DNA from 4 places in the Vibrio cortegadensis genome. Region 1 is predicted to be linked to each of the others. Evidence: predicted binding sites of a transcription regulator. Region 1 holds the regulator's gene; each other region holds the start of a gene.
The links. The regulator CRP, encoded in region 1, controls carbon source genes, mostly activating them, when cyclic AMP is high. The targets are predictions, from matches to a motif close to TGTGANNNNNNTCACA.

Region 1 (3,415 bases):
AGTACGTTACTTCAAGACAAGGTTTGTCATGTCCGCAAAACACCCAATAATCGCAGTGACTGGCTCTTCCGGTGCTGGTACTACAACAACTTCTGAAGCCTTCCGCAAGATGTTCAATATGATGGATGTCAAAGCGGCATGGGTTGAAGGAGATAGTTTCCACCGTTTTACACGCCCTGAGATGGATGTGGAAATACGCAAAGCCCGAGAACAGGGTAAACACATCAGTTATTTCGGCCCTCAAGCGAATGACTTTCCTGCTTTGGCTGAGTTTTTCAGAGAGTATGGCAATGAGGGTGTTGGCCAAGTAAGGCGTTACCTTCATACATTCGATGAAGCGGTACCCTACAACCAAATGCCCGGCACTTTTACCCCATGGCAGGACATTTCATCTGACTCTGATGTGTTGTTCTATGAAGGATTGCACGGTGGGGTCGTAGATGGCGACATCAACGTTTCACAGCATGTCGATTTATTGATTGGCATGGTGCCAATAGTCAACCTAGAGTGGATTCAGAAATTTGTTCGCGATACACGAGATCGTGGCCACTCCAGAGAAGCGGTAATGGATTCGATCGTTCGTTCAATGGATGACTATTTGAATTATATTACCCCTCAATTCTCTCGCACTCATATCAACTTTCAGCGAGTGCCAACCGTTGATACATCAAACCCATTGAATGCAAAAGGCATCCCAAGTTTAGATGAAAGCTTTGTTGTCATTCGTCTACGTGGGATTAAAAATGTTGATTTTCCGTACCTATTAGCCATGATTGATGGCTCCTTCATGTCACGCCATAACACCCTGGTTGTGCCGGGAGGGAAAATGAGTTTTGCCATGGAACTCATCGTGAGACCAATCCTGCAACAGCTGATTGAAACAGGAAAAATTGGTTAGTCATCACGCTTAAATCTCGGTTACTTTTCATACCGTGATCATGTGCACAGTTTTGCGTAGAAGATCGTGGCAATGACACGATTAAAATCAAGAAATGGATTAGGAAAAAGGATACTATTCCTAACCGAAACACAAGATAGCTTGTAGCACTAACAAGAGTGCTCTTATCCTAACGGAACTGCCTACTACTAGGCTTTGCTAATTATGGAAAGCAGCAAGCGTACCCTGCAGAGGAAGTGAGATATTATGGTTCTAGGTAAACCTCAAACCGACCCAACATTAGAGTGGTTTCTTTCACACTGTCATATTCATAAGTACCCATCAAAAAGTACGCTGATTCACGCAGGTGAAAAAGCCGAAACTTTGTATTACATTGTGAAAGGTTCAGTTGCGGTACTAATTAAAGATGAAGAAGGCAAAGAGATGATCTTGTCTTACCTTAACCAAGGTGACTTCATTGGTGAGCTAGGTCTTTTTGAAGAAGACCAAGAGCGTACAGCATGGGTTCGAGCAAAATCTCCTTGTGAAGTTGCTGAGATTTCTTTCAAGAAATTCCGCCAACTTATCCAAGTAAACCCAGACATCCTAATGCGTCTTTCAGCGCAAATGGCAAACCGTCTACAAGTTACTAGCCAAAAAGTAGGTGACTTAGCATTCCTAGATGTAACGGGCCGAATTGCACAAACGCTACTAAACCTAGCGAAACAACCTGATGCAATGACTCACCCTGATGGCATGCAAATTAAGATCACTCGCCAAGAAATCGGTCAAATCGTTGGCTGTTCTCGTGAAACGGTTGGTCGTATCTTGAAGATGCTAGAAGAGCAGAACTTGATTTCAGCTCACGGTAAGACAATTGTAGTTTACGGTACTCGCTAGTTCGCGTTACTGAAAACACTATAAAATTTAAAAACCACCAATATCGCTATTGGTGGTTTTTTATTAGCTAATTGTTACGCCATGCGCTCGTATTAATGATCTAGCCGTTTGTACTCTCAAAGATCTTATCGGCTGACGCAGCAACAAAACCCGTGTACAACTGACCATCATTCATTGGGTAACGTTTCGCAAACTCGTAAAACCCGCCAGGGACAACTTGTTCACTCTCAGTAAATTGGACCAATACGCGATCGGCCATGGTCGATGATTGCTCCAATAGCACTTCTGGTGAGCCTTTAACCTCCCCCCCAGAACCATTGATAACAAACCCAACGCTACTGAGATGATCATTCACCTCTTGAACTTCACTAAAGTCATTTAATTGATTCACACTGACTGTAAAGTGATTAGCACCATAACCATGAGCAGCTAACCAAGAGGCGTATTCACTCTCTTTTGCTAGAGTTTGGTAATCTTCAAAGCTCAGTTCCCATTGACGGCCGCTGTATAAAAAGTCCTGAGTCTTCAATTGTTGAGCATCCACTTGTTCCACCAGTTTAGCGACGATGGCTTGTAACGCTTCAGAGCACTCTTCCACTTTCAGCTCACTAATAAAGACTTTGGGCTGGTTTGGATCATCATGTTCATAATGCTTGGCAACCAACTTTTTGCTTTCAAATAGATAATCACCACACTCTTTATACCCTAATGCTAAAAAAGGCTTCGCTAAGGTTTCAATCCCAAGAGGAGCAACATTAAACGTTCGAAGTGCGATGTGATCATTAATCAGCTCAGCATCTTCGCGAAGCAATTGATGAACCTTATCCGCAGAAGGGCAAAGGCGTTGAATATAATCTTTCCATAGGGATTCAAATAAAACATCTGGCGTCATGACGCCTCCTTGTTGTATTTATTAGGGTCTGTAGACCGAGTTTGCTGTAGAAAAAAGGTTATCTCATGCTGTATCACTCTGCATTCGATAACCATTTAGTACTGAATTGAGGTTTCCGCCTACCGTAGCCCTAAAGCTCTAGACCAGGGCTAAAGGTAGCAGGGAGTAATGTCTCTTCACCTTCCATTGATGCCATTGGATAAGCACAATAGTCAGCAGCGTAGTAAGCACTTGGTCGTAAATTACCAGAAGCGCCAGGGCCACCAAATGGCGCATCACCACTCGCTCCGGTCAATTGGCGGTTACGGTTCACGATGCCCGCGCGAATGTGATCCACAAAGTAATCCCATTCACCATCGTCAGTTGACACCAGTCCAGCAGACAAGCCAAATCGAGTATCGTTTGCCATTTCAACCGCCGCATCAAGGCTTTCGTAACGAATAACCTGTAGTAACGGGCCAAAATACTCTTCATCCGGCAGTTCGACGATTTGTGTGACATCGATAATACCCGGAGTCACAAACGCCGCCTCTAAGCCTTTCGCAAGTACTAGGCTTTCACCACCTAACGATTGCAGGTTCGCTTGAGCATCCAAAATAAACTTCGCTGCCGCTTCTGAAATTTGTGGGCCCATAAACGGAGCTGGCTCAGCAAACGGTTGATCAACTCGAATCTTTTGAGTCGCACTGATTAACTTCTCAAGAAGTGCATCCCCTTTGCTACCAAACGGGATATACAAACGACGT
Region 2 (3,415 bases), 380 kb from region 1:
TTGTTGGGCATGAATGACGGCGTATATCCGCGCTCAATGCCACCAGAAGGTTTTGATCTAATGAATGGGCCAGCCAAAGCGAGAGCAGGGGATCGTTCACGCCGAGATGATGACCGTTACCTTTTCCTTGAAGCCATGTTGTCAGCGCAGCAAGGTTTATATGTCAGCTATGTTGGCCGTTCGATTCAAGATAATACAGAGCGCGTGCCTTCGGTGCTGGTGTCTGAATTGCTTGAGTATTGTCAGCAGAATTATTGTTTACAAGGTAGCGAAAGTTTAGCCAGTGATGAATCAGGTCAGCAGCTGCTTAATGCATTGGTTGAGCATCACGCGATGGTGCCATTTAGCCCGAATGCCTTCATGTCGGCAGACGTGCAAGCATCCTCAGCGGTTGAGCATTCATCTTCTATTCGTTCGCAACAGAGCAGTTACGCCAAAGAGTGGTTACCTGCGGTTAATCGCCTTGGTCAATCAAGTGATGACTTCAAGCGCAAGCTCGGGGACTACTTATTGGATGTGGTTTATCCCCTTGAGTTGGATTTGGTTGAGTTGCAAAAATTCTGGCGTTTACCTGTTCAGTATTTTTTCAACCGCCGATTAAAAGTGGTGTTTGAAGCGCCTTTACCCGTAATGGAAGATGATGAACCCTTTGTTTTAAATGGATTAGACAGCTTTAAACTTCGTGACCAGTTGTTGGATGTGTTATTGACGGCGAAACTGCACACTCATCAAGATCCGAAAGCTGCACTGAACGGTTTTATTGAACAACAAAGAGCACAAGGGAAGCTTCCTGTTGGTGCGTTTGGGGATATTGAGTTTGAAACCAATCGTGTTCAGGCCGAACAGTTAGTCGAAGAGTTAGCCTTTATTTGCGGTAAACCTATTGATGATATTGAAATTGATCTCACCCTCAATGCTCTTGCGAATAAAGAGACCGGTGAAGAGAATGCGGTTCATCTAACGGGTTGGTTGACCAAGCATTACCAATCAGGATTAGTGCGATATCGAAGTGGAAAAATTCGTCCTCAAGATTATCTCTCCGCGTGGATTGATCACCTGAGTTGCGCGGCAATGGGGCACTCGAAAACAACGCACCTCATTGGCTATGATCGCAAAGAAGGCGTAGTGCATATGATGTATCCTCCGATGAAAGATCGTAGTGAGGCTCTCGATATTTTAAATGAGTTGGTGCGCCTGTTTTATCAAGGTATGACCGAACCTTTGCCTTATTTCCCTAAAACGGCTTTGGCTGGCGTTGAAGCTGGGTTCAGCCGAGGAAACTGGGTGGATGATGAAGAAAAATCACTGAAAAAGATGGCCGATACGTTTAATGATGGCTACGCCTTTACTGGTGAAGGGCGAGATAGCTACATTGCGAGAATTTGGCCAAAATGGGATGACGAACTCGCGTTGCAAGCTCGTTTGTACTCAAGTTTAGTGATGCAAGGGCCAAGGCTTTGGGCGAAAAACGCCAGCGATATTGAGTAAAGTCAGGACGCATGCTTAATTTACGGATGGACATCGTAAAATAGAGTGGCCGCCAGTCAATCATTATAGTGTAGGGCGTCTTCTGTGCGGCCACATGGTCAGAGGGACCATTGTTTGTTATTCGAGTTGCTTTCATTAGCAGAGTGATGACGAATCAAGACTCTTCTAACGGGTAATGCGACAAATTAGGTGCGGATACTAACTATGCTATTGCGTAGATACCGTGAGTGAGATCCCACGGCTATTTATTCAGTAGTAGAAATTTAAAACAATATGAACTTCTAAGGGATGACTCACAGTGAATTCATGTTGGGTGTTGATGAATTTGATTTTCAGTATCAAATATATTGTTAAAAACAGATCGAAAAGGCAGTTGAAATGACAACAGTAGTCGCCAATAACCTAGATACAATGACTTTTCCCTTACACGGTGCAAGATTGATTGAAGCTTCTGCGGGTACAGGAAAAACCTTTACAATTGCAGGGTTATACCTTCGTTTGCTGCTTGGACATGGTGAATTAGTCGATGGGGAAGAGACATGTCACTCTGAGCGACTGACGGTTGATCAAATTCTCGTGGTGACCTTTACAGAGGCGGCGACCGCTGAACTTCGTGATCGTATCAGAGCGAGAATTCACGATGCTCGTATTGCCTTTTCACGCAGTCAAAGTGATGATCCGGTAATCAAACCGTTATTGGCTGCGATAAGCGATCACCCTAAAGCGGCAAAGATACTGCTCCAAGCTGAAAGGCAGATGGATGAAGCGGCCGTGTTTACTATTCACGGCTTTTGCCAACGAATGCTGACTCAAAACGCATTTGAATCGGGCAGTCGATTTAACAATGAATTTGTGACTGATGAAAGCCAACTGAAAGCACAAGTCGTTGCCGATTATTGGCGTCGTCAGTTCTATCCATTATCTCTGAATCTTGCCAGCGAAGTGCGCAATATTTGGGGCTCACCATCGGCACTGCTTGGTGATGTGAGTAACTACTTAACGGGCGTACCATTAGAGTTGTCGGTTAGCGCGATGTCGGGAGACCTTGCGGATTTACATCAACAAAATCTAGAAGAAATTGATCAACTTAAAGCCTTGTGGCGAGAGTCAGAAGGGGATTTTCTTGCTCTAATTTCTGGCTCAGATATTAATAAACGTAGCTATACAAAAAAATCACTCCCAACTTGGTTAGAAGCCATTTCGGTATGGGCGAACAGTGAAACGAATGACTATTCCATTCCAGATAAGCTTGAGAAATTTGCCCAAAATACGTTAATCGAGAAAACCCCTAAAGGTAATGCCCCTGAACATGCGGTATTTGCTGCTATTGAACACTTTTTGGCGAACCCTGCTGATTTGAAAGCGCCTCTATTAGCTCATGCGATTTTGCACTGTCGAGATATGTTGGCAGCGGCTAAGCAGAAGCAGCAACTGCTCTCATTTGATGATTTATTGACTCAGTTGTCAGCCGCGATTGATAGCGACGAGCAACAGTTGCTGGTGGAGCGTATCCGCAGCTTATATCCCGTTGCGATGATCGATGAATTCCAAGATACCGACCCTCTGCAATACAGTATTTTTAGCCGCATCTACCTAGATACCCCTGAATGTGGTCTGTTTATGATCGGCGATCCTAAGCAAGCGATATACGGTTTCCGTGGTGCTGATATCTTTACCTATATCAAAGCGAGAAATCAGGTAAAGCAGCATTACACGCTGGGTACAAACTGGCGATCCAGTGCAGATATGGTCAGTGCTGTTAATCAGGTATTTCAAGCCTCTGGCAGCCCGTTTATGTACGATCAAGATATTCCGTTCTTACCTGTGAATGCAAGTCCCGGTGCCGATCAAAGAGCGTGGTATTTAAACGGCGAAAAGCAGCAGGCGATGAGTTACTGGATCCAAGAAGCTGAAGACAAGCCCTTGC
Region 3 (3,415 bases), on a different replicon from region 1:
TATCGAGTCCAAATAAACCATTTAAATATTTTGTTTGATCCGACTTCGCTTATTTAATTCCATTGCCTATGTAGTGTCATTACTTATGTAGCATCATCATTCGTTTTACTGACTCTTTCGTAGGGTTATTTCGTTGGATAACGGATCATATAGACAAACTGATCATCTTCACTGCATTTAACAAAGCCAAAGCGAGGGTAGAGTGTCTGTACTCGGCTTCCCTGTAAGTAACAGAGTTTGCAAGGTTGTTGATACGAATCGAGAGTGTCGCTCACTTGTTGTAAAATTTTGCTTCCTATCCCTTTCCCATGAAAATTGGGTAGTAGGAAAAAACGTGAAAAATGCCAAATCTCATTGTTTTCGACCAACATGTAGCTGCCAACCGGTTCCCCGTCAACGTAAATAAGTTCCGGAAGCCCTTGGTGCCACTCGATAAGGTGTAATTCGCGTTGTAACTCTTCATCCCAGCCAAAAATCGCAGTAATAGCATCTACCTCAGCCAATTTTTTGAGAGAAAATGTAAATTCATAATCATCTTGTGTCGCGGTTCTTACCGTGAAATCCATGAGCACCTAAATTTCTAGCCTACAGTGAAATTAAACCCTACTTTACTAAACGTGAGGGTAATTGCGATTAAAAGTTTGCTGTACGTGTATCTGACTTTAACGATCTGACTGCGCTAGGTGAGCGATATTGCCGAATGTTGGAGAACAATGATGCAGAATGAGTGTGGATTTTGAACAGTAAAATAAAGTACAATGACAGCTATTGTGTTGAATGTGCAGAATAGTTTAAGCGTTATAAGTCGTTTGAGCACTATAAATAGTCACGATTACGTGAATGAATATAGGTGAATATATTGAAAAACAAAGGTTTTACTTTAATTGAGCTAGTTGTGGTTATCGTTATTTTGGGTATTTTAGCGGTGACTGCCGCTCCAAAATTTTTGAATCTACAGAGTGATGCCAAGCAAGCCGCTTTGGAAGGTATGAAAGGTTCGCTTGAAGGTGCTCTTGGAATTACATATGGAAAGTTCGCCATTGCTGGTTTGGAAAATGAAGCCAGTGTCAACGGGTACAAAGAAGGGGGTAAGTATAAGGCTGATATTATTGCAATGCTGCCTGACTGCGGTTCAGACCCAGGAGATTTAACGACCTTTTGTGAATTTGATTATGGGTATCCCAAAGCTAATTTTGCAACCTTGTCTAATTTAGTGACTGGCTTAAGTGCAATTCCTGGAGAGGAAGACTGGCTCCTCTATGGTGTTGGAGTTGTGGGGGCGGAAAATGAAGTAAAAATAACAGCGAGTAGTAATACAGATAATAGTCGCTGTTATATAAGTTATAGGCGATCTATCGTTTTGGATGCTGAAGACCCTGCTCCAACAATTGAGATCGTTGACTGCGACTAGAATAAGCTTATAGCCCACCTTGCTGTTGTGCATTTTTCAATAATTCTTGGCGGTGCAATTCTTGCTCCGTTAGGGATTGTTGTTCCTGTTTCTCTGACTCATTTAGTTCTTGAGCAATAAAAACATAGTATTTGTTGATAACCATTTTTAGATCCTAGTGTTTATGCATGCTTAGATAGTGGCGTATATCTAAAGTGTGATCATCCTCCTATTAAAAATTTTTAAGGGATGAGCTTGTCATTTTTTAGGGATGAGGCGCTGATTAAAAATAAACCTCTTGTTGGTTTTATGGGTGAGTTGTTGCTTTCTTGGTTTTGATAGCTTGCTGAATCTCTTTGCCTTTGAATCAATCTTTCGTCGCTTTGTACGCAAAATAAACGGTTGAACGTTTGCGTGTGAAAATGTGATGAATATCTCGTTTTGTTCGTTATAATCCTCTCCCGGTTTTAAGCCGATGCTTAGCCAATACAAGCCGTCACATGGAACAGTGAACGACCTCAAGGACCGGACCAGCTATTTTTAATGCTTGTATAAGGTGATCTACAATATGAACAACTTGTTCCTTCATTCATTCGCTGCAAATTGCTCGGGCGAATCACAGTCCTATACCTTTTTTGCCAATTCTTTTGGTGCCGCTTTTATTTCCACTCTTTAATAGGACAATATAATGAACATTTTATTTAGCTTAGTCGGCATCGTCGGACTAATGGCTTGCGCGTATCTACTATCTGAAAGCCGCCAGGCGATTAACTGGAAAACGGTTTCGCGTGCGTTATTACTTCAAGTAAGTTTTGCTGCACTTGTTCTTTATTTTCCTTGGGGACAAGCGGCGCTTACCAGTTTAAGTAGTGGTGTATCTAGCCTGCTTGGATTTGCTGATGTTGGTATTGCATTCCTATTTGGGGATCTGGCGAACAGCGGGTTCATTTTTGCGATTCGTGTTCTACCAATCATCATCTTTTTTAGTGCTCTTATTTCTGCGCTCTACTACCTTGGAATCATGCAAAAAGTGATTGAAGTGATTGGTGGCGCGATTCAGAAATTTCTTGGTACGAGTAAAGCTGAGTCATTAGTCGCTACTGGTAATATCTTTCTATCTCAAGGTGAATCTCCACTGCTTATCCGTCCATTTCTATCAAAAATGACGCGTTCAGAGCTATTTGCCGTGATGGCTGGTGGTATGGCTTCCGTTGCGGGTAGTGTTTTAGGGGGTTATGCAGGGCTAGGCGTTGAGCTTAAGTACCTCATTGCCGCAAGCTTTATGGCGGCTCCAGGTAGCTTAATGATGGCGAAAATCATTGTTCCTGAGCGTGATACTCCTTGTAACCAATCTGATATTGAGATGGATAAAGCGGACCAAAGCAATGTGATTGATGCATTAGCAAGCGGTGCAATGAGTGGCATGAAAGTCGCGGTAGCGGTGGGCACTATGCTGATTGCTTTTGTGAGTGTTATCGCGATGGTCAATACTGGGCTAGAAAGCTTAGGTGAGTTATTTGGCTTCACGGGCATCACGCTACAAGCAATTTTTGGCTACATTTTCTCGCCATTAGCATGGTTGATTGGTATCCCAAGCCATGAAGTATTAGCAGCGGGCTCTTATATTGGTCAGAAAGTGGTAATGAACGAGTTTGTGGCATTCATTGATTTTGTTGAGAACAAAGCACTACTTTCAGAACACAGCCAAGTGATCATTACATTCGCGTTATGTGGCTTTGCTAACATCGGTTCTATTGCGATTCAACTTGGTTCAATCGGCGTGATTGCACCTGAGCGCCGTTCAGAAGTGGCAAACTTAGGTTTAAAAGCGGTAGTTGCCGGTACATTAGCTAACCTAATGAGTGCTTGCCTAGCAGGTATGTTCATTTTACTGTAATTCTTATATTGAACTAATCTACTATATAACTCGCTCATGCCCTGTAACCATTGGTTCGCATGAGCGTTTTTTATTCGATCCTGTTGTATATCTCATTATCTTTAGAAAACAGTTCTTTCTTAAAAAAA
Region 4 (3,415 bases), 1.1 Mb from region 1:
CCACTTTTTGATCTAGGTATTGATCAACTGCATAAACGTATGTTTACCAAGCGTGACGATCTCGCAGCGGATGAACTTCCTGTTCCAGTTAAATTAGTCCATTTGAATAAATGCCCAATTCTGGCACCGGCTAAAACATTAACCGCAGAAAATGCAGCTAACATTGGCATTGACCGCGAACAGTGCTTAAAACATTTGGCGTTGTTGAGACAGAATCCTGAGATCCGTGAAAAGCTGATTGGTCTGCACAGCATTGAGCGTCAATTTGAATCGTCTGATGATGTAGATACTAAATTATACGAAGGCTTTTTCTCTCCAGCGGACAAAGCTTCGATGGATATTATTCGTCAAGCTGATCCACAACATCTTGGAACTCTTGATATTACATTCCGAGATCCGCGAATTGAGCCGCTGTTATTCCGCTACCGTGCGCGTAACTACCCTTGGACACTCAGTGAATCAGAACAACAACGCTGGGCAAACCATAGTCGCGAGTACTTCGAAAGTCGTATTGAAAGTTATATGCTTAATCTGGAAAACTTAGTTCACGAACATGAAAGTGACGAAAAGAAGATCGCTCTTTTAAAATCGGTATACCAGTACGTGGAGAAACTCGTCTCTTAAGTACAAAATACGCTTATCTTCTATGGAACATATCTCACTATGGCGAAAACGCTTCTTGGCTACATTGTCTCTTTTGCATTGATATTAGGATCCCTTTCCGCTGGGCTTGGGATCCAGCATTTACTGTCGCTCTCAATTCCTGGCAGTGTCATTGGCATGCTTATTCTTTTCGGGTTAATGGCCTCTGGCTTAGTTCCGGTACATTGGGTTCAACCTTCTGCAAGCCTACTCATCCGTTTTATGATACTGCTGTTTGTGCCCATCAGTGTCGGGCTCATGGAACATTTCGATATGCTGCTGAATAACGCTCTGCCGATTATGGCCAGTGCAGTTGGCGGTACTCTTATTGTTTTAGTGAGCTTAGGTTGGGGTTTAGACCGATTTTTGAAGAAGGGGAACAAGTAATGTGGTTACTCGTTACGATTGCCGTTTTCCTATTCGCTCGATGGCTTAGTATAAAATCAAGCAACCCTATTATGAATCCATTGCTGATCAGCATTGCGATCATTATACCGCTGCTGACTTTCTTGAAAGTCCCATTTGAAACGTACTATGCCGATAATGAATGGATCAGCTTTTTGCTTCAGCCTGCTGTTGTTGCCCTCGCTTATCCTTTGTATGAACAACTTCCACAGATACGTGCGAATTGGCGCATCATCATGCTTGCTTGTGGCGTTGGCAGCGTGCTGTCTATGCTGAGTGCCACGCTGATTGCTGTTTATTTTTCCGCAGACATCACGCTAATAGCAAGTTTGTTAGGCAAGTCGGTCACCACCCCAATTGCGATGGAAGTCTCAAGTCACTTAGGAGGAGAACCTGCAATAGCCGCGATTTTGGTGCTCATTGTTGGCTTGTTTGGAGCGATTGCTGCCTACCCTATTTATAGCTTACTGAATATCACACATCCGATTGCAAAAGGTTTAACCATGGGAACCGTTTCTCATGCATTAGGCACTGCGACATGTGCAGAAACCGATCCCAAAGATGCTGCGTTTAGCTCTTTGGCCTTAGTTTTGTGCGGTGTGATTACTTCTATTCTTGCACCCTCTTTCTTTGATTTGGCCGTTTGGCTTTCAAATTAAGGCTAAGTTTTCAAATTAAGACCAAGCTTTCAGATTAAGACTAGGCTTTCAATCATAAAGGCGTTGATTCTCTAATCTCGCCTTAAATGTGGTCAATTAATCATCAGCGATTGACCATTTACCACTTATCCTCTTTCATTTCGCCCACTTTGTGTCGCAGTCAGGGGCAACAATACATGACGTGAATAACAATTTTCCCCTTGTAATCGTTATCATGTGTGACCTCACTCTAATATTGCAACAGAACACCTCGTTACATTTGATAATGTGACCTGCGCCTCAGCATCATTTTACTGATGTCATAGAATTAACTTCAACGCTTATACAAGGATTCACCATGAAGAGTCGCATTATTCAGGCATTAGAAGCCGCACCAACTAACATTACAGAGTTCTTATCTCCTATTCTTCTTGCTGACAATTTTGATGCGACAATATCAAAAGAGCAGTTTGATGAGCTTCTTTCTATTACTCAAATGAAAGATAACGAACTGCGCATTGCACTACTGCCATTTGCTGCGGCTTACTCTTACGCACCAATCTCCAAATTTTATGTTGGAGCGGTAGTTCGAGGTCTTTCTGGCCGTTTGTATTTCGGTGCAAACATGGAAGTGGCTGGCGCACAACTTGGTCAAACTGTTCACGCAGAACAGTCGGCTATCAGCCACGCTTGGATGAAAGGTGAAGAGGGACTGAGCGACATTACCATCAACTTTAGCCCATGTGGCCACTGTCGCCAGTTTATGAATGAATTGACAACAGCAAAAGAGTTGATGATCCAACTTCCAGAACGCGAAGAGATGTCACTTCAACAGTACCTTCCAGATTCATTCGGCCCTGCTGATCTTGGTATTACTTCTGGCTTGATGACAAAAACTGATCACCAAGCAACCACCTCTGACAGTGATCCACTTATTGTCAGTGCTCTGGGTGCTTTAAACCGTAGCCATGCGCCTTACACTAAAAACCTTAGTGGTGTCGCGATTAAAGTGAGCAACGGAAATACTTACCTAGGCGCTTACGCTGAAAATGCAGCATTCAACCCTAGCCTACCACCACTTCAAGTTGCGATTGTACAACTACTGATGGCTGGTAATGATATTCAGGATATTGAATCTGCTGCTCTAGTTGAAATGTCAGAAGGGGCAATCAGCCACCTTGCAGACACTCAGTCTACACTTGAAGCGATTAACCCTGATATCCCTGTTAGTTATGCTGCGCTGTAATTCGAGACGCGCATAATCAAGCGATGTTGAAGTAACGATACATAACTCAGCATCGTAATGATTACATTTTGAGAAAGACGCTATTCATTAGCGTCTTTTTTACGTTTAAAATTTCACCGAACAGTTGCGCAAACGTTTGCTTCTTGATTTGAATGCAGTATTATCGCCGCAGTCATTTTCTGAAAAGCATAAATTTAAGGGTTAACATGTTTGGTACAGCTACGCGCAAAAGCGCAACTCGTGTTCTATTACTAGGTTCTGGCGAGCTTGGTAAAGAAGTCGCCATTGAATGTCAGCGGTTGGGTTTAGAGGTCATTGCGTGTGATCGCTACCCTAACGCTCCTGCAATGCATGTCGCGCACCGTAGCCATGTTCTAGATATGTTAGATGGTAAAGCTCTGGAGAAAGTCATCGAGCTTGAAAAACCAGATTATGTTGTTCCTGAGATTGAAGCAATTGCTACTGATAAGCTGGTCGAATTAGA

Region 2: recB (exodeoxyribonuclease V subunit beta) is a predicted target of CRP. The motif match lies at 1,711-1,726, and genes of this name have one in related genera.
Region 3: OCV39_RS17680 (NupC/NupG family nucleoside CNT transporter) is a predicted target of CRP. The motif match lies at 1,814-1,829, and genes of this name have one in related genera.
Region 4: cdd (cytidine deaminase) is a predicted target of CRP. The motif match lies at 1,924-1,939, and genes of this name have one in related genera.

Annotation. Positions count from the first base shown of each region.
Region 1 covers NZ_AP025472.1:288,545-291,959, reverse strand. The annotation lists gene OCV39_RS01280 (phosphoribulokinase) at 29-898, shown strand; gene crp (cAMP-activated global transcriptional regulator CRP) at 1,145-1,777, shown strand; gene OCV39_RS01270 (DUF1338 domain-containing protein) at 1,878-2,669, opposite strand; gene astD (succinylglutamate-semialdehyde dehydrogenase) at 2,800-3,415, opposite strand, start outside.
Region 2 covers NZ_AP025472.1:670,435-673,849, forward strand. The annotation lists gene recC (exodeoxyribonuclease V subunit gamma) at 1-1,488, shown strand, start outside; gene recB (exodeoxyribonuclease V subunit beta) at 1,867-3,415, shown strand, end outside.
Region 3 covers NZ_AP025473.1:752,855-756,269, forward strand. The annotation lists gene OCV39_RS17665 (GNAT family N-acetyltransferase) at 126-566, opposite strand; gene OCV39_RS21135 (type II secretion system protein) at 857-1,411, shown strand; gene OCV39_RS17675 (hypothetical protein) at 1,419-1,556, opposite strand; gene OCV39_RS17680 (NupC/NupG family nucleoside CNT transporter) at 2,079-3,287, shown strand.
Region 4 covers NZ_AP025472.1:1,375,330-1,378,744, reverse strand. The annotation lists gene sbcB (exodeoxyribonuclease I) at 1-624, shown strand, start outside; gene OCV39_RS06570 (CidA/LrgA family protein) at 664-1,029, shown strand; gene OCV39_RS06565 (LrgB family protein) at 1,029-1,706, shown strand; gene cdd (cytidine deaminase) at 2,044-2,931, shown strand; gene purT (formate-dependent phosphoribosylglycinamide formyltransferase) at 3,138-3,415, shown strand, end outside.